One region of the Peribacillus simplex NBRC 15720 genome, then DNA from elsewhere that is predicted to be linked to it. Evidence: riboswitches for the same ligand, from Rfam matches in the RefSeq annotation. Region 1 holds a riboswitch; each other region holds the start of a gene.

Region 1 (8,002 bases):
GAATCGCTTGTGGCCGACCATCTTGTCCATCTAGCCATCAAGGATGTGACGGCAGAGTGGGGCGAAGAGATCCCAAAAATCATCGAGGGGGAAATTTCATATCCCAATGGTGTGGTGCGGTATTCCTTAATGAAGCAAGAGGGTCCTTATGTCTATATCGAGTTTTCTTCCACGACTAAAAATGACCGTGAGGGCAGGGTTATCATTCAATACGATAAAGAAGCGGGGAACGTGAAAGAATGGTTGGAAAAGCAGGCTGTGTAATACGCAAGATCAACACTCTTTTAAAACGGAAAGCGACAGGTTTACGTGTAAAAATCGAAGGAATAAAAGTAGCGTAAACCGGGCATACTTTGCATAGGGTGATGATTTTATATGTCTACAAACGCTTATATTAAATATCTGACGCAGCAGCTTGTCGAGTATTTTAATCTGACGAAAAAAGAACGAAAAGAAAAGCGCCGTCATAGAAAAGAGGATAAAAATCATGGAATGTCCCATTGGTTTGGCATTGTCCCTTTTGCTTTGTCGATGTTCGTAAGGAAAAATATCAAAAAGTAAAACAGATGTCCTGAACTTAGGACATCTGTTTTTTATCGTTCTTTACTTATCCCAACGCCCTATCTGAAAGGTAAAATAATCCTCCATTGATTATGGATATTCGGATGTTGGGTTCATATTGAGCTTTTAAGGCTTCTTTTTCGGTAAAATAGCTCTCACTTTTTTCGTCCATATCCTTGTAAAAATGTTCCAATAAATTTAAGTCATTCTGCCAGCGCAGCATTGCTTCCTCCGCCCAGGTATGATCATCATCCTCGAAACTGGTTCTTATATATGTATCCAGTCTTGCCAATCCACTCTTGGGCATGATGAGCGGTGAAAGCGTAAAGGAGTAATCCGGTATTTTTGGAGTGACCTTAATCGGTAAAACCCGACGGTGAAACCCTTCCATGATTTCACCCGAGATTAAATTCAATCCTATCGACATGAAAGTATCTTTTTTACGGTCGCATTGATAGGATATTTTCACATTCAGGGTCAGCCAAGGAAACAAAGGATTATTTCCGCCTTTTGATGGAGGAGTATCCTCAAAAAGTCTAGTATACCCTGCAAGCTTTTTGGTTGATTGTACAATCTGATGAAGGCGGGGGGAGCCAAAATGAATCATTTCTCCCTTTAAGTCGGATGGAGCTTGTTCGGAATCGGTAATGAACGTCATCTGGGCTGGGTTCGGAACGCCACCTGTTTTTTCGAGATAGTGCCAATAAAAGGGTCTGTTCATTAATTCTTTATCCATTTCGATTGTCAATTGGACTGTAAGGTGGGTTGGTGTATTATCCAGTATTTCACAATCATTGGCTTTAAAGTAAGTTAATAAAAAATCATGAATTTCCCGTTGCTGCATGTACCTCACCTTCCTTCATTGATTGTGCGAATTGGATTAACGATGAAAAATTATCCATCTTGATTTTCATTTCGCCCTCTGTTTTGGACTCGCCGACCACATCAATTAAATATTCTTCAATGTTGTTAATATCCAGTTTGGTTAAAATATCATCCAATTCACCAATTACTTTTTCAAATAAATTAATTTTTTCGTATAGCAACTTCAGAATGTGTTCTTCTACTGTATTTTTCGTGGCAAAGTTATAAATCATCACATCTTCTTCCTGACCAAGGCGGTGAATCCGGCCAATTCTCTGTTCGAGCCTCATGGGGTTCCATGGCAGGTCAAAATTTATCAAATGATGGCAAAACTGAAGGTTTATCCCTTCCCCGCCAGCTTCGGTTGCAATTAAAACCTGTATATTCTTTTGGAATAATTCTCGCATCCAGTCTTTCTTTCCGCGCTTAAAACCGCCTCGGAAAGGAACTGAAGAAATTCCATTCTGCTGTAGATACCATTGAAGATATAGCTGAGTCGCCCGGTATTCGGTAAAGATAATTACTTTGTCATCAATCTTCTTGATCAGTTCCAAAGCTTTTTCAGCCTTGGAGTTCTGAACCGTTTCATTCACTTTAGAAAATAAATCATCAAGCTTTGCCAAAAAGTCAGGGGAAGGCTGATCATATTTATCTCTCATATTCTTTAATGTATAAAAGACCGCCTCTCTGCTGCTGCATGCTTCCCTTTGGAGAGTGAGAGCCGAAAAGGCGCTTCCTTTTGATCCGTCCGAAATAGGCTTGAATTTTGAAACAGCATCGTACAATGCTTGTTCCGTTGGAGAAAATTCAATGGTGATGGTTTCCACATGTCGTTTTGTCCATTCAATACCAGTATCGGCCCGCCGGTTTCGAATCATGACAGTGTTGACCAGTTCCTTTAGGTGTTCATCTTCAATTATGTTCCGGCCTTTCCCTTTATACTTTTCCGAAAAGAGTGAGGCATTTCCCAAGTGACCTGGTTTCAATAATGAAACGAGGTGAAAGATTTCCTCGACTTTATTTTGAATCGGAGTCGCTGTCAGGAGTAAACAAAATTTCTTTTTCAGATTTTGGACGAATTCATAATTCTTCGTCTTATTATTTTTAAGTTTATGAGCTTCATCAATAATGATGAAATCATATTCCTGATTGAAAATGATATCTCGATGTGGGGCGCGTTTCGCTGTATCAATGGATGAAATGACCACATCACAGGATTCCCAAACATAACTTTTTCTCTGAACGACTGCAGGAATATGAAACTTGGTATTCAATTCAAAAGCCCATTGTGTGACAAGGGAAGCCGGAACAAGGATCAATACTTTTTTTACAAGGCCTCTAATCATATACTCTTTTAGGATCAAGCCTGCTTCAATTGTTTTTCCGAGACCTACCTCATCAGCTAAAATGGCCTTTCCATTCATCTTTTCCACCACTTGCTTGGCTGCTTCCAATTGATGGGGAAGCGGGGTTAACTGCGGAAGGTGCTTAGGCGCCTGTAAACCTTCAAAATCAGGGATGATAAGATTTTCCTCCATTTGAACCGCCAATTTATAAAGCTCCCAATTTCCCCATGGACCGTCATTTTCCATCTTTTGCAGAAACTCGTCATTCCATTCAGAATTGAAGGATATATTGATTTTCATAGAAATAACTCCCTCTTAAATCATAATTTCCTTAATAAAAGGTCAAAACCCGAACATTTCATATGTGAAGTGAGAAAAATATTTCTCTTCAAAAGATATTGCAGAGTTAAGTTTCTTAGGGTAGGATATAAGTATATTTAGAAAATTCCAATTTCCAAACGCTACAAAGAATCTTTGTACATCGATTTTTGCAGTTCGCGTTTTCTTAGTATGGGCTACAGGCTCCTAATTTATCCAAGATTACTGAAGGAGATCACTCAAATGGTTTCTGAAGTTTTAGGAGAATTGGCAGAGAATGCATTCCATGATGCTCAAAGGTTTTACCGATGCTTGGGGCTTATTAGCTTCCTTTCATTGGTAGACCATTTATATGCGGGTGAAGATAAGGGGAGAGACTACGGATGTAGCGCCGAAGGAGCAAACTTAGCAGTGAATCTCTCAGGCAAAAGAACTCTTATTGGACGCAACTCTGGAGAGCGCCGCCCGTTTTGGGAGGGCCACCAAAGGGGAAAACCTATTATATAGGTAAACTTTCAGGTTTCAGGACAGAGAAAAAGCTCAAACGGGCTTTCTCTGTCCTTTTTTGTGCTTTTTTTACATCATGAATCAGGATATATCTGATGCGTAATGACAAGAAGCTTTTGATAATGAAGCCAATTAATTTAAAAAAATCTGAAGGGGGTTATTTTTTGACCAATTTAAAAAGAACACCACTATTTGAGGTTTATCGTGAATACGGAGGTAAAACGATTGATTTTGGCGGCTGGGAACTTCCTGTCCAATTTTCGGGTATAAAGGACGAACATGAAGCCGTACGTACAAAAGCGGGGTTATTCGATGTTTCCCATATGGGGGAAGTCGATGTTAAGGGTCCTGGGAGCCTTTCCTTTTTACAGAAGATGCTGACTAATGATATTTCAAAGCTGCAACAGGGCGGTGCCCAATATACAGCCATGTGTTATGAAAACGGAGGCACGGTTGATGATCTTATTGTGTATAAAAGGGCTGAGGACGACTACCTTCTCGTGGTCAATGCAGCGAATACAGAAAAAGATTTCAATTGGCTGCAAGCTAATTTAACGGAAGATGTCCAAATTACGAATGTATCGAGTGACTATACACAGCTGGCACTTCAAGGACCATCTGCAGAGAAGATATTACAAAAACTATCGGAAAATACTGCGCTAAGTGAAATTGGATTTTTCAAGTTCAAGGAAAATGTCATGATAAGCGGTATATCCACGATTGTATCCCGTACTGGATACACTGGTGAAGATGGTTTTGAGATATATAGCGACAGTAAAAATGGTCCTGCCCTTTGGAAGGCGATTATGGATGCCGGAAAGGAAGAGGGGGTTCAGCCGATTGGTTTAGGTGCTCGTGATACCTTGCGTTTTGAAGCGAAACTGCCGCTGTATGGGCAGGAGCTTTCAGCGGACATCACCCCGATAGAAGCCGGGATTGGTTTTGCGGTAAAAGTGGATAAGGAAGTTGATTTTTTCGGGAAAGCCGTTCTTGCTGAGCAAAAGGAGAAAGGGGCTCCCCGCAAGCTTGTGGGAATTGAAATGATTGACCGTGGCATTCCACGTCATGGGTATAAGGTCTACAGCGGTGACAAAGTCATTGGCGAGGTCACGACCGGTACCCAATCACCAACGTTGAAGAAAAACGTGGGATTGGTACTTATCGATAAGGAATTTTCGGTGCTGGATGCGGAAGTCGAAGTGGAAATCCGTTCCAAACGTTTGAAAGCCGTTATAATACAAACACCTTTTTATAAAAAACCACGTAAATAGAGGGGAATGGTCATTAGATGAAACATCGTTATTTACCCATGACAGAGCTAGATAAACAAGAAATGCTGGAAGCGATAGGGGTAACTACTGCAGAAGAACTTTTCAACGATATCCCTGAAAGCATTCGTTTTCAAGGAGAATACGATATCAAGCCTGCTAAATCGGAACCTGCATTAATGAAAGAATTATCAAGGCTTGCTGCCAAGAATGCGGATCTTAAAAACTATGCTTCCTTCCTTGGTGCGGGTGTCTATGACCATTATGCACCGGTCATCGTCGATCATGTTCTATCGCGTTCTGAGTTTTATACGGCTTATACACCCTATCAGCCTGAAATTTCACAGGGCGAGCTTCAGGCAATTTTTGAATATCAAACAATGATTTGTGAATTGACTGGCATGGATGTTGCTAACTCCTCCATGTATGACGGCGGGACGGCGCTAGCTGAAGCAGCCATGCTTGCTTCAGGCCAGACACGACGCAAGAAGATTCTCATTTCAGGAGCGGTTCATCCTGAATCAAGAGAAGTTGTGAAGACATATGCGAAAGGGCAACGTGTGGAAGTAATCGAAATTCCATTTAAAGACGGTGTGACGGACTTAGCTGCTTTAAGGGAATTGGCGAATGATGACATTGCAGGGGTGATCGTGCAATATCCGAACTTTTTTGGCCGTATCGAGCCATTGAAAGAAATGGAAGAAATCATTCATGGCGTCAAGTCCATGTTTATCGTTTCAAGTAATCCGCTGGCATTGGGAGCTTTGACATCGCCTGGTGCACTCGGTGCAGATATCGTAACGGGGGATGCTCAGCCATTCGGCATTCCGGCGGCATTTGGTGGACCCCATTGTGGATATTTTGCCGTTACTAATAAACTTGTTCGGAAAGTCCCGGGCCGACTCGTCGGTCAAACTGTGGATGAAAATGGAAAAAGGGGATTTGTGCTGACGCTTCAAGCTCGTGAACAGCACATTCGCCGTGACAAAGCCACATCCAACATTTGTTCCAATCAAGCTTTGAATGCCTTGGCAGCTTCTGTTGCAATGACCGCGCTTGGGAAAAAGGGTGTCAAAGAAATGGCCGTGCAAAATATTCAAAAAGCGCATTATGCGAAAAAAGCAATTATGGCAAAAGGGGTGGAAGTCATATTCGACGGTCCTTCGTTTAATGAATTTGTCATTAAACTGCCTGCTTCGTTTTCAGAAATCAATAAAAACCTTTTTGAAAAAGGGATGATCGGCGGCTTCGATTTAGGGACTGTTTATCCTGAGTTGAAAGACCATATGCTGGTTGCGGTAACTGAACTTAGAACAAAAGAAGAAATTGATGCACTTGCGCAGGAATTGGGGGATCAACATGAATAATCAAGATCAATCACTCATTTTTGAAATCAGTACTTCCGGTCGAATCGGATACAGTCTGCCAGAAATGGATGTTGTAACTATTCCGCTCGAAGAAATTCTTCCTGCCGACTACATCCGTGAAGAAGAGGCAGAGCTTCCTGAGGTGTCCGAACTGGATATCATGCGTCACTATACAGCACTTTCCAAACGGAATCATGGGGTGGATTCGGGTTTTTATCCGCTGGGTTCATGCACGATGAAATATAATCCGAAAATAAATGAAAATGTGGCACGCTTCAACGGTTTTGCCCATATCCATCCATATCAAGATCCGGCTACTGTTCAGGGAGCATTGGGACTATTATTTGATTTGCAGGAACACTTAACGGAAATCACCGGGATGGACCAAGTGACATTACAGCCTGCAGCAGGTGCTCACGGTGAATGGACAGGATTGATGATGATTCGCGCTTTTCACGAAGCGAATGGCGATACAGAACGGACGAAAGTGATTGTACCTGATTCTGCACATGGTACGAATCCTGCCTCTGCCACTGTTGCCGGACTTGAAACGATTACAGTGAAATCCGATGAAAATGGGTTAGTAGACCTTGAAGATTTAAAGCGAGTTGTCGGACCTGATACGGCGGCCTTGATGCTGACGAACCCCAATACATTGGGATTATTTGAAGAAAACATTTTGGAAATGGCACAACTTGTCCATGACGCAGGCGGGAAGCTTTATTATGATGGAGCCAATTTGAATGCAGTCCTATCAAAAGCACGTCCGGGTGACATGGGCTTTGATGTGGTTCACTTAAATCTCCATAAAACATTCACAGGCCCGCATGGCGGCGGCGGTCCGGGTTCTGGTCCTGTAGGGGTGAAATCGGACTTGATTCCTTACTTGCCTAAACCGCTTGTGGTCAAACAAGGTGAGCAATTCGTTCTTGATTATGATCGTCCGCAATCCATTGGCAGGGTAAAACCTTATTATGGTAATTTCGGGATAAACGTGAGAGCATATACGTACATTCGTTCAATGGGTCCTGATGGCCTTAAAGCCGTCACCGAGAATGCGGTCATCAATGCCAATTATATGATGCGTAGGTTGGAACCTTATTTTGACTTACCATATAATCGTCATTGTAAGCACGAATTCGTATTAAGCGGCCGTCGGCAAAAGAAATTGGGGGTAAGGACTCTCGATATAGCCAAAAGATTGCTGGATTTCGGGTATCATCCTCCAACCATTTACTTCCCGTTGAACGTGGAAGAAGGAATGATGATAGAACCGACTGAAACCGAGTCAAAAGAAACTCTGGATGCGTTCATCGATGCGATGATCCAGATTGCCAAGGAAGCGGAAGAAACCCCGGAAATCGTTCAGGAAGCTCCGCATACAACTGTTATAAAGCGGCTTGATGAAACTCTTGCTGCAAGAAAACCTGTTCTGCGTTATCAAGCCTAGATTGATAGCTTACACGAAAAAAATCCCTGCCTGCCGGCGGGGATTTTTCGTTATGTAAGAATTCATTTAAGTCCAACAATTAACTTTCATTTTCCTAGAGCCCGCATGAAGTACATGAAGGCTTTTTAATTAAAAAGAGCCCATGCGGAGATGGGGTCTTATTTCTTTGCTTTGATTTTCCCGGTCCACATTTTGAAACCGCCCTTTAGGTGAAAAAGTTCCTTGTAGCCCTTTTTGTATAACATGGCTGCAGCTCTGCCGCTGATGATTTCGCTTTGAGCGTACAAATATACAGGCTTGTCCGGCCTAATTTCGACCAAG
Region 2 (8,002 bases), 460 kb from region 1:
CCAAAAGTCCGCAATTGGGCTTTCACAGCTTCCGTATCCAAGTTTTCATATTTACAAAGTGCAATGACACCAAGTGCATTCAACACATTATGCTTTCCAAAAGTAGGAATAGTGAATGTATCATAGTAATTGTTCCTTACATGCACATCAAAAGTCGTGCCATCCGGAGTGACGGAAACATTTTTCGCTTGAAAATCATTTCCTTCTGCAAATCCGTAAAAAATAACCGGTACTTTCGCCTGAATATGTGGTAAATGCTCATCATCCCCGCACGCAATGATGCCTTTGTTGACTTGAAGGGCCATCGTTTGGAAAGCCTCGAACACGTCTTCGACATTGGCGTAATAATCAGGATGATCAAAATCGATATTCGTCATGATTGCATAATCCGGATAATAGGAAAGGAAATGACGGCGATATTCACATGCTTCGAATACGAAGTAATCAGAATTCGCGATTCCTTTACCCGTTCCATCCCCAATCAAGAAGGATGTCGGTTTAGCGCCCCCCATTACATGGGCAAGTAAGCCGGTCGTCGATGTTTTACCATGCGCTCCCGTAACGGCCACGCTGATGAAGTTTTTCATGAAATCACCTAAGAAACGGTGATAACGGATAATCGGCAAATCAAGTTCTTTTGCCTTCACGATTTCCGGATGACTATCCGGAAACGCATTTCCTGCAATGATGGTCATTCCAGGTTGAATATTTTCCTCGTTGAAAGGAAGGATTTTAATCCCGGCTTTTTCTAATGCCAATTGTGTAAAAAATTCTTTTTCGTAATCGGAACCCTGCACTTCAATATTCATATCATGCAGTATTTGTGCAAGAGCACTCATACCCGACCCTTTAATTCCCACAAAATGGTAAGCAGTCATAAAGCGAACCTCCACCAATCGTCTACCTGTATGACAGTATATGACGTCATCTTTTATTTGTTTTTCCATTACGAGACTTGTTAGTAACGCAATTTCTTCATAGGTTTTTCAAGCTTATATTTTCAATCATTCATCAACAAAAAACTATTATATCACTTTTTTATTCATACATCCATGTCAGGCAGATGCCAATTTATCAAATCATTGGCTTTTCCCTCAATTATGGTGATAAAAAAGGGTTTTCACCCTTTCACATTATATACAATTTCCTTTTATTAGGTTCTCTTAATTAACATGTAAAAATTCCAGTTCTTCTTCCGTAATCAATACATCCCTGGGCCTTGAACCCCTGGATTCAGAAACGACTCCCTGTTGCTCCATCATTTCTATTAGACGCGCTGCACGGTTATAACCGACACGGAAACGCCTTTGGACACTCGATGCAGATGCAGCCTGCTGGCTCACGACAAATTCACAGGCCTCGAAAAACAGTTCATCCGCTTCTTCCGTGACCTGGGCCCTGTTCAGCAAGTCTTCTTGTTCAAACAGGTATTTCGGCTGCTGCTCCAGTTTAACATGGTTGACGACTTGATCGATTTCTTCATCACTCACAAAAGTCCCTTGCAGGCGCACCGTTTTTGAAGAGCCATTTTCAGCGAATAACATATCTCCTCTTCCCAATAATTTTTCTGCACCGCCGCTATCGATGATTGTACGGGAGTCGACTTGAGAAGAAACCGAAAAAGCGATCCTTGTCGGAATATTTGCCTTGATCAATCCAGTTATGACATCGACTGAAGGTCTTTGAGTGGCTACAATCAAATGGATGCCGCAGGCACGGGCCTTTTGAGCAATCCGGCAAATCGCTTCCTCTACATCAGCCGGGGACATCATCATTAGATCCGCAAGCTCATCGATGATCACCAGGATATAAGGCAGCTTGCTTGAATATTGACCGGCTTTTTCCGCTTGGTCATTAAAGCGGGTGATATCACGTACACCGGCATGTACAAACAATTCATAACGCCGTTCCATCTCCTCTACAGCCCATTTCAACGCAGCCGTAGCGGCTTTTACATCGGTTATGACTGGACTGACCAAATGCGGGATCCGGTTATATGGGGCAAGCTCGACCATTTTCGGATCGATCAACAGTAATTTCAACTCCTGCGGCGTCGCTTTATACAGCAAGCTGACCAGCATGGTGTTGATACAGACACTTTTCCCCGATCCCGTTTGCCCGGCTATCAATCCATGCGGCATCTTTCTCAAATCCGTGATAATCGGCTGACCGGATATATCGAGTCCTAAAGCCACAGCAAGCGGTGATTCATGCTCTTGAAACTCAGTACTTTCCAAAACCTCCCGCAAAAATACCGGTTTGCTTTTCCTGTTCGGAATCTCAATGCCAATTGTATGTTTACCCGGAATAGGCGCTTCCATCCGCATATCCTGAGCAGCAAGGCTCAATTTGATGTCATCCATCAGGTTCGTCACTTTATTCACCTTCACTCCCGGCTCCGGATGCACCTCGAAACGAGTTACTGCAGGTCCTTGAGTGACATTGACGACCTTTGCACGGACATTGAAATTTTTCAATGTCTCATCAAGTAATAAAGTCTGTTCCTCGAGCCACTCATCATCATGCACAGCATAAGTGGGAGGTGTCAGCAATTCGATATTCGGAAACACATAGTATGGATTATCATCCACTTCCACGGAGCCAAAAACTGCCGGGTTATCGCCCTGGCCACTTTCTGCTGCCGCCTCTGAATAAACTGCTTCTTGATACCCATTTCCAGAAATGGGGGATTCCTGTTTCAAGATCGGCTCAGGGTTCGAACCGATCTTGGTTTCAACTTTGTTTTCAGGCACGGCGGCGGTTTCGGAACCAACCTTAGTGTCCAAAAAGGTTGGTGTAATGACCGGAGTCTCCTCTTTCGATATAACTCTGCCTTCCTCCGGTTCCCGTTCAGGAATTGAGTATGGTTTCGCTTGTCCTGCCTCCGTTTCAGCAGCATCATTCATTGGTTGCTTATCAGATGAAACTACTGCCCTTTCCGAATTAGGGCTTTTTTTTTCCGGCATCATTTTATTCATGAACCGATTTTTTTCCCGATCTTGCTTAAGCATCATTACATTAAATGGGATATGTTTTTTCGGACGTTTAGGCTCTATTTCCGTTATTGCCTCTGATGGATCACTATCAGGCAGTGTCCCTTGACTGACGGATGGTTCAGTTGATTGTACAGCAACCTTCCCATGAACCGATACAGCTTCAGGCGGTATGTCTTCCGCCTGTCCCATTATGGATACAGCGACTTCGCGTCCAAAATCAACTTGGTCCTGTTCATAAGCTTCTTTTTCTGCCAAAGGCTCAATTATGTTAGGCTCGCTTACTGCTTCTTCTGGCAGTGATTCAATGGAGTTCCTCCGAAAGAAAGCGGGTATCTCCGAATCTTCCCTTTTTTCTTCCACTTGTTCCGGTATAAGAACGGATGGTTCTACCGTTAATTCTTCATGTGACACTTCTTTTGAGATTTCAGGAATTGATACTGGAATCTCAATATCGGGTTCTGCTTTTTTAAGGACGGGCATTTTGCTTTCTAATTCATATTCGACAATTTCTTCAGAAGGGACTATTTTTTTTTCCGGACGACGGAACCCATAAATGGGTGAAGGGATTTCCGTTGGGCGGAATGGAGTGTTTGACGGGACTATTTTTGAGGTTTCCTCCCGGTCGAAGCTTCTCCGTTTTGGTTCTGGATCCTTTCCAGGCCTTCTCGTCGTTTCTTTGGTCACATTCTTCCCCTGTTTGGGTTCGTGTTCTTCCCTGTTTCTTTCCCTGGGCTTTCGTTTATTCTGCTCCCGGTCTGGAATGAGCGGAAACTTGAACTGTCCTTTTGGATATTGAAACAGGATTTTCGTATCCGGGTCCGGCGTCTGGGACATTTTTTCTACTTTTTGATTGTAAACCTTTATTTCTTCTTCCTTTGACTTCGAAAGCTTCGAAAAATCCATTTTCCTTAATGTCTCTTCATCAAGCGGTTCATCTATAATAATTTCTTCGATTTCGATAATTTCCTCTGCTTGGAACCATTTTTTCATCTTATTTAGCCATTTCAAAACTATCACTCTTTCTACATCTGTAGTTATGTAACTAATTCTACCAGTTATTTTTAAAATATCGAGAAAATTTAAGCTAAATTGGGATTAGTATCTATTTTTTTATCGCATTCTTACTAACTTAACGTATTTCGCAGAACTCCTACCCTATTAAACCCCTTCTGGAATGAGTTTAAACCTATCCATCGCGAAATAACATTAGCCCCTAGTCTACTATTTAAATAAAACACCGCTGTTAAATCGCGTTTACAAAGAGATTAAGTTTTCATGCAGCCGAAAAAGCAGACTGGCAATTCATTGCATCATCCTTCACGAAACCTCCGTTGGCATCCAATACCTGCCGAAACCCATAAAACACCGTTCGTTAATACTGAACGGTGTTTTGTGGGTTCCAGCGTTTTTTTTGCAAACAAAGACCAAAAGGACTATTTCCATTCATAAAAACTGCATACAACCTGCGCCACTGATTTGGAAGCGATCAAAAGGGCATCTTCATCAATGTCGAATTTAGGATGGTGATTGAAATATGCCATCTCCACCCCTTTCGGTTTACAGCCAATGTAAAAGAAGCAGCCAGGAATCTTTTCTGCATAATATGAAAAATCCTCTGAACCTGAGAAAACCGGAAATTCCACGACCTTTTTAATATCTTTGTCATTCATGCTTTCCAGGCTATTTTTCACAAATCCAGTCAGTTCAGGGTCATTATATAACGGAGGATAATCGGGCACATATGTAAGTTCGCACTGAACATCAAATTCCGTTTCTATTCCTTTGACGATCCGGTGGATTTCCTTATCGATCAGCCGTTCGGTCTCTGCTGTCATGTAACGGACATCCCCTTCAATTTCTATACGATCTTTAATGACATTAAAGCTTCCTTTTCCATCGAAGGAGCCGATTGTGACTACGCCCATATCAAAAGGGTTCAAGCGACGGCTGACTACGGTTTGTACGGCTGTCACAAAATGCGCGCCTGCCACAATGGCATCATTAGCCATATGCGGGGATGATCCATGGCCGCCTACACCCTTTATCGCTAACTTGAAATAGGTCCTTCCAGCCATCGAATAGCCGCCGCGATACCCGACAACCCCTGCTGGGTGCGAGGGAAATAAATGGATTCCAAAAACAGCATCCAGTTCATCCAAAAACCCTGATTCCATAATGCTTTTTGCTCCACCTGGGGGTGTTTCTTCTGCATGTTGATGGATTATTTTGATCGTACCTGATAGGGAATCTTTCAGCTCATTGATGCAGTCTGCCAGTACCAATAAATAAGCGGTATGCCCATCGTGTCCGCAAGCATGCATGACACCTTCATTTTTTGAACGGAACGGGACCTCCGCTTCTTCTGTAATCGGCAATGCATCGAAATCCGCACGGAGACCTATCGTTTTCCCTGGTTTTCCGCCTTCGATCGTTACGATGATCCCTAATCCGTTTCCTACATTCGTTTGAATCGACACATCTTTTCCCTTATAAAAATCAATGATATATTGTGCCGTTTTCTCTTCTTTAAAGGATAGCTCCGGATTCTCGTGTAAATGACGGCGGATTTGAACCATTTCCCCTTCACGGGCTTCCAGCATGTTCATTAATTTGCTTTTCACGTTCACGAATATTCTCCCCCTTATTTCAAGTTGATTAGTATATTATTAAGTTCCATGTTCGCTGCAAACCTTTTGTATGCAAAAAGCCAAATAAAAAAGGACAGAGAAGGGTCGCGTAAACTAACTGCTCCCTTCTCTGTCCTTTTACCTGAGAGTTTAGCTCCATTTTGGTCATGGAGATTTCCCCGTTGGTGGCACACTTCCTGCGCGCTCTCCAGAGTTGCGTCCAGCTGTGGTTCCATTTACCTGAGAGATTTGCTCCAAGGGATATTTTTGGAACTTGCTCCTTCGGTGGCTCAATGCTTTGCACTCTCCCACAACGTTCATCGCTTGTTCTATTGTTTTATTTTTATGTTTTCAAAATATTACAATTATATTATCACCCATCAAATAACAAATATCAACAAATTTCCCTTAGATTCCCTTATCGAAATTCAGGAGACTCTACTAAACTTTAAAAGGACCGCTGCCAGATGCTGACACGGTCCTTATGTGATTCAATATATTATTGTTCACGCTTTTTGTTTTTACCCATAATGAAGATGGGCTCCAACTCATTTTCTTCATAAAGGAATGATAGAGCCGTTATCGGAACATGACCGCTGGCAAAGAAGCTCATCGCCATTTGCGCAAGAATATCATAGCCCGTATCATTCTTCACATCGGCAATGATAATGACATCCTGATGCGGTATGGCCACAGCCATGGTTCCCTCGATCTTGTCCTTCATTTCCCGGAGCCAGGATTCATTCAGGATCCTGCTGGCATCATATCCATCATTCGTGTTCAAAAAATAAAATGCATTACCTGCAACGATATCCGACTTCATTTCAGTGGATAGGGAACGGGCATTGAAAAGAGCAATTTCACGGATCCTGTCACCCTGCCAATTTTCCCGTTGAATCATCTTTTCATCTATGAGACGGTAGGTTTTCCCTAAATCAAGGGCATAAAAAATCCGTGTTTCAGCCGTATGCTCATCGAATAAAAATGGATTTCCTTCTTCCGATTCCATTGGAAAGGAGGTCGAGCGAATGACTGGGAAAATGAATTTCTCCTTGCCTTCCATGCTGTGTTCTTCCCCCATCACATTCAGGGCCTCTTCCACGTAATAGGTAATTTCATCGATGGCTTTTTCCTGTACGTTTTCATAGTTAGCAAGCACAGGGGGCAACTCGATGGTGATCCCTTTCCCGGTCTTCACATTTTCCACTCGTAACGTATCTTGCTTGCTATCGAATTTGAATGTGCGATTCTCATCTTTTAAACGTTCCTTCAAGATATTTTTCAGCTTTGTGCTGTCCATTTTCATGACTGACCCTCCTCTTCATTGAAAAATCCCCAGCGAGAAGGGGAAATTGTTTATAGTGATTGTATGAATTCCTCAATTTGTTCTTGTGTTTTGCGATCCTTGCTTACGAATCTGCCTAGCTCTTTGCCATTATCATACGCAATGAAACTTGGTATACCGAATACATCATTAGCTGCACACACATCGATGAATTCATCACGGTCAACATAAATGAATGTAAAGTCAGGAAATTTCGTTTCTATCTCAGGTATTATCGGTTCGATTACACGGCAATCTCCACACCATGTTGCTGAAAAAAGAAAGATATGTTTGCCTTCATTTTTCAATGCATCATATTGCTCAACGGTTTGTAAATTTTCCATTTGAATATTCCTCCTGCTCAAAATGACACCTTATTTTTTATAATCCCATCATACCAGACTCTCCGCGAATCAACCATTAATTCGGATTGGTTTAACGGCCGGGTCATCTTATTTTTGAGGCACTGACGAAACGATTTCCATCATTTGTTTCGCATCGGTTTTTAATTGATCTTTATCCGTTTCGGTTGTCAGCTTGACTCCTCCGATCCCCACTGCAAGCTCATACTTTTCTTTCGGTATCTCTTTGATCGAGATAAAGCCGAATTTATCATCAGTTTGAAAAGAATGCAGCACTACATATTGATCCTTTTGTTCCTTTATCGCCAAATATAAAACGGAGCTGTCTTCTTTTTCATTTGGATTGACAAATAATATATAAATCTTATCACCTTTTTGTAAAATCAAATTATTGTCATGTTCTTCTACTACCTTAAAATCCTTTGGCAGATAGACCTGAATAAGTCCTGCCTCGAGATTGGGCTGTTTTTCGTCGTCACGAAAAGCCAATTCTGCGGCCTTCATTGCCTTTTCGGTTTGCCTCTCAATACCTGAGCATCCCACAATCAAACTGCTGATTATCAGGAAAACAAGAATTTTTTTATTCGATAAAGCCATCGTCATTCCTCCAGCCATCTCTTTTACTCACTTAAGAATACTATTATCCTTATTTATGAAATTCATCCATTTTCTCAAAACATGATACAATGAAAG
Region 3 (8,002 bases), 2.6 Mb from region 1:
AGAGCATATGGAATAAAGTATTGCGATGTAATGATATTAGCCCCTATTGTTATTTCCTCCAGTTCGCTTCCTGTTTTCAATTGCTTTTTCCCCTGGTGAAAGGTACGAATAATTTGATCAGCAAATGGAATGAAGGCTTTCCCTTTTTCAGTTAAAATAATCCCTCTCCCTTGCCTCTCAAATAGTACTGAATCGAGTTCACTCTCAAGCGTCTTAATTCTTGCGGAAACCGTCGGTTGTGATAAAAACATTGCCTCTGCGGCTTTATGAAAACTATTAAGGTGAACAACATACATAAAAGCTTCAATATGATCAATATTCATCTTGCCAACTCCTTTTTCCAAAATGAACGCCAAAAGCTCCTGTTCGCTTATCGCGTTCAGGAGCTTTTGGTTGTCCAATCAGCTCATCCTCTTATAATAATTCTTTCTCCGATTTTAATCTTATAAAACCAATAAGTAAAGTGTAATTTAATTAACTGAACAACCAACAAGTCACGATATATTTATTACGATTTCATACAACATGATATTCAAGGAACGTAATACTATTTATGCAGATGAAATTTTAAGGATTCTAAGTAAATAAAACTAATAATTTCATTCTCTTTCTGCCTGTTTTTCAGTCCTAAGGGTGTATCTATTTTACGAATTTGTATTGTCCATAAATTTTGCATAGTTTATTTAAATTGTTTATCCCAATGGACTTGGCCGTTAAAATCCATCCTGTCTACGTTATATTTTTTTCTCCTTATAAAAAAGAAAAGAAAGGTCATCCTAATGGAGTAATTCCAATAATGACATAAGGAGAGAAACTACATGCCTCAACAACAAATTGATATCAATCAATTAAATCAAGCAAAAGCAAACGTTACCCTTACGCAAACCTTACTTTCACAAGCAATTGAAAAATCTTCCTCTGATCCAACTTTGGCACAAGAAGCCATTAAACAAGCTGCTCAAGAAATCGCACAAGCCCAATCTTCCGTAAATCAGGTTTACAGTGCAGTGCAAACGCCGCAAGCCGAATGATTTTGGGGAAATGAAAATAAAAGAGGCCTATATCCCACTTGAGGAATAGGCCTTTTAATAACGAATGTTTTTCGTGCATCCAAGCTTTTTCAACCTCACTTATTTAATGGAGGTATGCTTTGAGGGAACTTAAACGTATTGTATGGATCATACCTCGTTTTCACTTCTCGAAGCCGTTTGAAATTTTCCCCATAGTAGGCGGTTGGCCAATCTTTAATGAGAGTATCCGGCCAATTTACGTAGTCACCGGTAGTAAATGGTGATAAAGCGTGTTTCAGGTCCTTGATCCACCGAATATTTTGCCGTTCTTCTTCTGGATTGGTCCATGTAGCCTGATACTCCTGGGCGATGATGGCATCGCGATAATAAAAAGCTGTCTCCTTTGGATCTTTAAGACCCGCCACTCCTCCTAGAGATTGGTGCCAAATGGCTGCATTTTCATTTGGAGCATTTCCTAAAAAATGTTTCATGGTCATGATTGCTTGCTGTGGAAAAGCTTTTTCAATGAAAGATCCTGACCTCTTTCGATGAGCCGGTTGATTTCCACTTGGATAATCAAAGAATCGCACAGCTTCAATGTATGGGACTTCCTTTATCATGACATTTATTGGTGAACCAGTTTTTGTCAAAGGCTTTAAAAGCTGCTTCAATCTTTGTGACGTTCCAACAAATTCACCTTTAGCAATAATTTCGTTTGCTTCCTTTGCCTTGAATTCTATTTCTGAAGTTAAGCATTCATCAGCCTGAGGGGCCCAATCCTGCCACGCTTCAAACACCGCTTCGAAATCTTCCCACCCCCATGTGACGGAGAAAACGGATACCCTTGATACGGGGTGTACCCTGAAAGTAAGAGAAGTGATAATCCCGAAGTTTCCACCTCCTCCACCGCAGCTTGCCCAAAATAAATCACTATTAATTTTCCTGTTTGCTTTAATGAGTTTGGCGCCCCTCTTTCCACACGCCCTTACCATTTCTATTTCAAGAAGATTGTCACAAGTAAGTCCAAAGCGCCTCGTTAACATACCTATTCCACCGCCGAGCGTAAGACCTACAAGACCAACACTGCTTTCGGTCCCTGCCGGAATCGTCGTGCCATAGTTCCATAGCTTATTATATACTCGGCCTAAATCAGCTCCGGCTTCAATTTTTGCGATCATTTTTTCACGATTGACCTTGATATTGTACATTTCACTAATATCAATGATTAGACCGCCATTCACTAATGAAAAATTTTCATAACTATGCCTGCCGCTCCTAACCCGGAAAGGTGTATGATTTTCCCGGGCCCACTTCAGTGAATTCAATACATCATTGGAATTTTGACAAAACACAATGACCTTTGGGAATTTAGAAAAACTTAAGTTATTATTTACCCTGGCTTGCTCATACTCAGCATCATTTGGTGTAACGATACGCCCGGTAAGCTTTGTTCTTTCCAAAATATAACCCCTTCCTCGGGTTAAGATGTTACATCCTATGAAAAAACCTGGCTGGAAGACACATTCCATAAGCTTTTTGATTCATTCACCCTGCTGGCCCTCCCTTGTTATGGGGGCAAATTAGCTTTACTCGTGAATTCAACTACTTTACTCGTGAATTTCGCAGAATTACTCGTGAATTCCACAGTTTTACTCGTGAACTCCAACAATTGATCCACAATGACAAAAAAAGCCCTTCTCGAATTAAGAGAAGGGCTTTCTAATAGAATTTCTTATCCCGAAATCTCATCATCGGATTTAACATCCAATGGTGTTCGTTTATCCATTTTCAGCATGTAATAACTTGCCACGACCAAGGCTAAGAAAACGATTCCGACAACCAAGGAAATCCGGGTACTCGGATTGAACCACATACCGACCAGCACCATCAGCAAAAAGGCAATTGTCGCATAGTTACTGTAAGGGGCCAACGGCATCTTGAACGGATGTTTCTCCATTTCAGCTGCATTTACCTTTCTGAACTTCAGCTCACTGATAAGTAAGACAAACCATGGAATCATCCCAGGTAAAACACTCGCACTATATACATAAAGGAATAGTTGCGGCGGTGCAAGGTAGTTCAGGACAACACCAATGCCCAGGCCTAAAAGTACAGCGATCGTACAATAGGCCGGCACTCCATTTTTAGATACTTTTGCAAATATTTTCGGAGCTTGGCCGTTCAATGCTAATGTGTAAAGCATACGACCTGCACTGAAAATCCCACTGTTACATCCAGACATGGCTGCTGTGATAACGACAAAGTTAATGATTCCTGCCGCTGCTGTGATACCTATTTTAGCAAAGGTTGAAACGAATGGACTTCCTAAGTCATCCAGTTGATCCCAAGGGAAGACTGTCACGATAACGAATATGGCGCCAATATAAAAGATTAAAATGCGCCATATGATTGATTGGATCGCTTTTGTTACGGTCTTCGTTGGATTTTTCGCTTCTCCGGCAGTGATGCCGATAAGCTCAACGCCTTGATAGGAAGCCACGACAAGGGAAAGCGCGAAGAAGAATCCTGTCCAGCCCCCCGTGAAGAAGCCGCCGTTTGCCCAAAGATTCGATAATCCAATTGCGTCTCCACCATTCCCTATTCCAAAGAAGATAAGGCCAAGGCCGGCAATGATCATCAATACAATCGTTATTATTTTTATAAGCGCAAACCAAAATTCAAATTCCCCGAAGGATTTAACGGAAATGAGGTTGGCCGCTCCCAAGATGATCATGGCGACCACACCTGGTATCCAAGCAGGTAACTCCGGGAACCAATATTGCATATACAACCCAACCGCGATAATTTCGGACATTCCGACGATTACCCATTGAAACCAATTGCTCCAAGCAGTCATATAACCTGCCAAAGGATGTATATAGCTGCTCGCAAAGGTTGCAAAAGAACCTGTAGTCGGTTCTAAATATAGCATCTCACCCATAGAACGCATGATGAAAAAAATAAAAATACCTGCGATGGCATACGCAAGCATTACAGAGGGCCCGGTCCATTTGATCGTGCTCGCCGATCCCATGAATAACCCGACTCCGATGGTTCCGCCCAAAGCTATCATTTGAATATGACGTGCTTCCAGCCCTCGCTTTAATTCCTTGTTTGACATGATTAACTCCCCCAGATGCAATATAAGCGGCATGCTTTTCTATCCTTGCCAACCACTGTACTCTCTATTAATTATTGCGGTTAGAAATTTTCTATCGAAACAATATCAATAATACTTTAATTTTATTTTCTTATCTTATAATAGTAAATATTCTGTAAAAATACAAATGTATTTTTCAAATAAACAGTTGCCAAATATATCTTGGCGATTTTTCCAATCTAAAAATATCATTTTAATAAAGCGATGATCAGTATTTTATAATAGTGATGATTCAAAAAGAGTGGAAAAAAATCATATTTACTTGGAGTCCCTCCAAGTAACCGTTAATAAATAAAAAAACTTAAACGCCTGTTAACTACCAAAATAATTTGTTGACCTATATAAGAATAGATGATAGAATTCCAATATTATTTTATAAGCATAATGAATGTTCAAGCGTGAAAGAGCCTTTCATCTCTTTCACAGACAGACATTTTCACAACCGCATACAAGCAAGCGATGAATGCTATGGATAACACTATAGCAGGAGCAGCTTCTGGAGAGACTGTACAAGATGCAGCGCCGAAGGATTCACAATCTCAGGCAAAAGGACAGAAGAGTAACGAATGATAAATTGTTATTCTGAACCCTTTAAGAGATTGGTATTATCCAATCTCTTTTTTTATTGTCCACTTTGTGTTTGTACGTAAATAACACACTCGTGAAACCATTAGGAAAGGAAGCTGGGCGAAAAATCACGTCCCTCTCTCCAAGACCGTGCAGGTTTGAAATCATTCACTACCAAGACTATAAAGATGGGGGCGTACGAATTGGCTAAACAAGAATTAAAAAGAGATTTAAAGAATCGTCATGTACAACTGATTGCAATAGGAGGAACCATTGGTACCGGTTTATTTTTAGGATCAGGAAAAGCCATACAATTGGCGGGTCCATCCATCATCTTTACCTATCTAATCATAGGGATTTCCTTGTTTTTTGTCATGAGGGCTTTAGGGGAATTGCTTTTATCCAACGCAGGGTATACGTCATTCACTGAATTCGCAACCGAATATATCGGTCCATGGGCCGGGTTCGTCACCGGATGGACCTATTGGTTCTGTTGGATCATGACCGCAATGGCCGATATCATCGCTGTCGGTGTCTATATCCAATACTGGTTCGATATCCCTCAATGGGTCCCGGCTCTAATATGCCTTGTCGTTCTGTTAGGATTGAACCTATTGACCGTTAAGTTATTTGGCGAATTGGAATTCTGGTTTGCCATCATTAAAGTAATCACGATCATCGCCTTGATCATCGTAGGAATCTTTCTTTTGATCATCGGCTTCAAAACAAATACAGGAACAGTTTCCGTAACGAACTTATGGAGTCATGGGGGTATGTTCCCCAATGGCATTTCCGGATTCCTGTTATCTTTACAGTTGGTCGTCTTCTCCTTTGTAGGGGTCGAATTGGTCGGGGTTTCCGCAGCAGAGACGGCGAACCCGAGAAAAAACATTCCGTCGGCCATCAATAAAATCCCCGTCCGGATTTCACTTTTTTACGTAGGTGCCCTATTCGTCATTCTCTGCGTAAACCCTTGGACACAATTGGATGCCTCGAGCAGCCCATTTGTTGAAGTATTTGCATTAATCGGCATTCCTGTCGCTGCAGGGGTCATCAATTTCGTTGTTTTGACATCTGCTGCTTCTGCATGCAACAGCGGTTTGTTTTCAACAAGCCGAATACTTTATACGTTAAGCAAGAATGACGAAGCCCCTGCTAAGCTTGCAAAATTAAATAAGCAGGCTGTTCCAAGCAATGCCTTGCTGACATCAACGATCGTTGTCTCACTAGGGGCATTGTTAAGCAAATTGATACCGGAACAGGCATTTACCGTTGTGACGACCATAAGTGCCATCTGTTTCATTTGGGTATGGAGCATCATTTTGATTTCCCATATCAAATATTCGAAAACACGACCGGACTTAAGAGCCGAATCGACTTTCAAGGCTCCTTTTACACCCTTTGTCAATTACGCCATTTTAGGATTATTCCTGTTCATCCTAATCGTTATGCTATTCGCTGAAGCTACACGACTATCACTGCTCTTGACCCCAATCTGGTTCATACTCTTGGTGATACTATATAACTATCGGAAAAGAAGATAGCTAATGGAAATAAAGCCTTGAACTCAATATGAATTCAAGGCTTTATCCGTCTTATGAAACACTTCAGGGTTCGGCTGTCTGCGCGTTGTTGCTAAAATATATCAGGCAACTGCATTAAATTTTATATCAAAATAGTGTAAGCTAATATATATTAGCGGTCCTTCTTTAAAGAAGGTCAATCCGTCATGTATGAATTTTTCATCCCGGTTTGGTCCACCCATCCATCAGTGGCATTGAAGAATAAACCCCCATTGGTGGACGTTTCACTTTATTTAAAACGGAGGGGTTTGTTTAATGAAGATTATATATATTCTTACTCTAGTTCCTTTTATAGGCATACTAGGATTTCTACCTTTTGTTAATAAAATAGAACCATATGTATTAGGGATGCCTTTCAATATGTTCTGGATGGCTATGTGGGTGGTCCTTACCTCTGCCATACTGGGCATCATGTATATGCTGGATCCCAGGAATCGGGAAGGTGACCAGGAATGAATATTGCTCTCTTAATCATTTTAGCATTTTTACTTCTATCGATATTTTTAGGCATACGCTCTTCAAAAGGGAAAGATATGGACTTGGAACAATGGACGGTGGGCGGACGTGGTTTTGGTGCGATTTTCGTCTTTCTGCTGATGGCCGGGGAAATCTATACGACCTTCTCCTTCCTTGGCGGCAGCGGCTGGGCTTATGGCAAGGGCGCACCCGCTCTATATGTTCTAATTTACATTACTTTGTCTTACGTATTATCCTATTGGCTCCTACCGGAAATATGGAGATATGCCAAAGAAAATAAACTGATGTCTCAATCCGATTTCTTTGTAAGCAAATATAAGAGTCCCAGTTTAGGAATTTTGGCTGCGCTTGTCGGTGTGGTGTCCATGATTCCAGTGATCGTCGTGCAGCTGAAAGGATTGGGGATCATTGTCTCAGAAGCATCTTATGGTGCCATCTCAATGTCTGAGGCAGTTTGGATGGGGGCAATCAGCCTTACCATTTATGTGATGATCTCCGGTATACACGGTTCAGTTTGGACAGCGGTCATTAAAGATATCATGATGGTCGCCATAATAGGATTCTTAGGGATTTATCTGCCGATTCATTACTTTGGCGGATTTCAGCCGATGTTTGAAGCGATTGATGCGGTCAAGCCTGGTTTTCTAAAGTTCCCTGATCAGGGTCTTAGCGTATCATGGTTTATCTCCACGGTAATATTGCTCGTATTCGGTTTCTATATGTGGCCCCAAGTTTTCAGTGCTGTTTATTCAGCACGCAGCGGCAAGGTATTTCGAAAAAATGCCATCATCAGCCCTTTATATACACTCATGCTGTTATTCGTCTTTTTCGTTGGGTTTACAGCTATATTGAAAGTGCCCGGACTTGTTGGGGCAGATGCAGACCTCTCATTGCTGCGCCTTTCGATCGAGACCTTTGATCCATGGTTTATAGGCATAATCGGCGGAGCTGGATTGTTGACCGCATTGGTACCGGGATCCATGCTTTTGATGAGCGTCGCTACACTGCTCGCGAAAAACGTCTATAAGGAATTTGCACCTGCAGTATCCGATCGCCACGTTGTACGATTGGCAAAGTTCCTTGTTCCAGTCATCGCCCTTATAGCCGTCTACTTCACCCTAAGCGGCGGCGAAACGATGTCAGCATTAATTCTTATGGGATACAGTCTCATCACACAGCTTTTCCCGTCCCTTCTCTTTAGTCTG

The links. A riboswitch is a leader RNA that binds a small molecule or an ion and turns the genes downstream of it on or off. The one in region 1 is predicted to bind glycine.
Region 2: another riboswitch for glycine. It lies ahead of BS1321_RS19520 (amidohydrolase); the one in region 1 lies ahead of gcvT (glycine cleavage system aminomethyltransferase GcvT).
Region 3: another riboswitch for glycine. It lies ahead of BS1321_RS09235 (amino acid permease); the one in region 1 lies ahead of gcvT (glycine cleavage system aminomethyltransferase GcvT).

Annotation. Positions count from the first base shown of each region.
Region 1 covers NZ_CP017704.1:4,492,755-4,500,756, forward strand. The annotation lists gene comGG (competence type IV pilus minor pilin ComGG) at 1-264, shown strand, start outside; gene BS1321_RS21720 (YqzE family protein) at 376-561, shown strand; gene BS1321_RS21725 (YqhG family protein) at 608-1,405, opposite strand; gene BS1321_RS21730 (DEAD/DEAH box helicase) at 1,383-3,071, opposite strand; glycine riboswitch at 3,448-3,535, shown strand; glycine riboswitch at 3,539-3,622, shown strand; gene gcvT (glycine cleavage system aminomethyltransferase GcvT) at 3,761-4,867, shown strand; gene gcvPA (aminomethyl-transferring glycine dehydrogenase subunit GcvPA) at 4,885-6,231, shown strand; gene gcvPB (aminomethyl-transferring glycine dehydrogenase subunit GcvPB) at 6,224-7,681, shown strand; gene BS1321_RS21750 (rhodanese-like domain-containing protein) at 7,840-8,002, opposite strand, start outside.
Region 2 covers NZ_CP017704.1:4,033,147-4,041,148, reverse strand. The annotation lists gene murC (UDP-N-acetylmuramate--L-alanine ligase) at 1-878, opposite strand, end outside; gene BS1321_RS19525 (DNA translocase FtsK) at 1,164-4,004, opposite strand; gene BS1321_RS19520 (amidohydrolase) at 4,430-5,617, opposite strand; glycine riboswitch at 5,841-5,944, opposite strand; gene BS1321_RS19515 (DUF1444 domain-containing protein) at 6,123-6,929, opposite strand; gene BS1321_RS19510 (thioredoxin family protein) at 6,980-7,291, opposite strand; gene BS1321_RS19505 (hypothetical protein) at 7,400-7,906, opposite strand.
Region 3 covers NZ_CP017704.1:1,932,051-1,940,052, forward strand. The annotation lists gene BS1321_RS09215 (LysR family transcriptional regulator) at 1-323, opposite strand, end outside; gene BS1321_RS09220 (hypothetical protein) at 819-1,031, shown strand; gene BS1321_RS09225 (FAD-binding oxidoreductase) at 1,127-2,470, opposite strand; gene BS1321_RS09230 (amino acid permease) at 2,743-4,131, opposite strand; glycine riboswitch at 4,657-4,735, shown strand; gene BS1321_RS09235 (amino acid permease) at 4,941-6,281, shown strand; gene BS1321_RS09240 (DUF3311 domain-containing protein) at 6,576-6,776, shown strand; gene BS1321_RS09245 (sodium:solute symporter family protein) at 6,773-8,002, shown strand, end outside.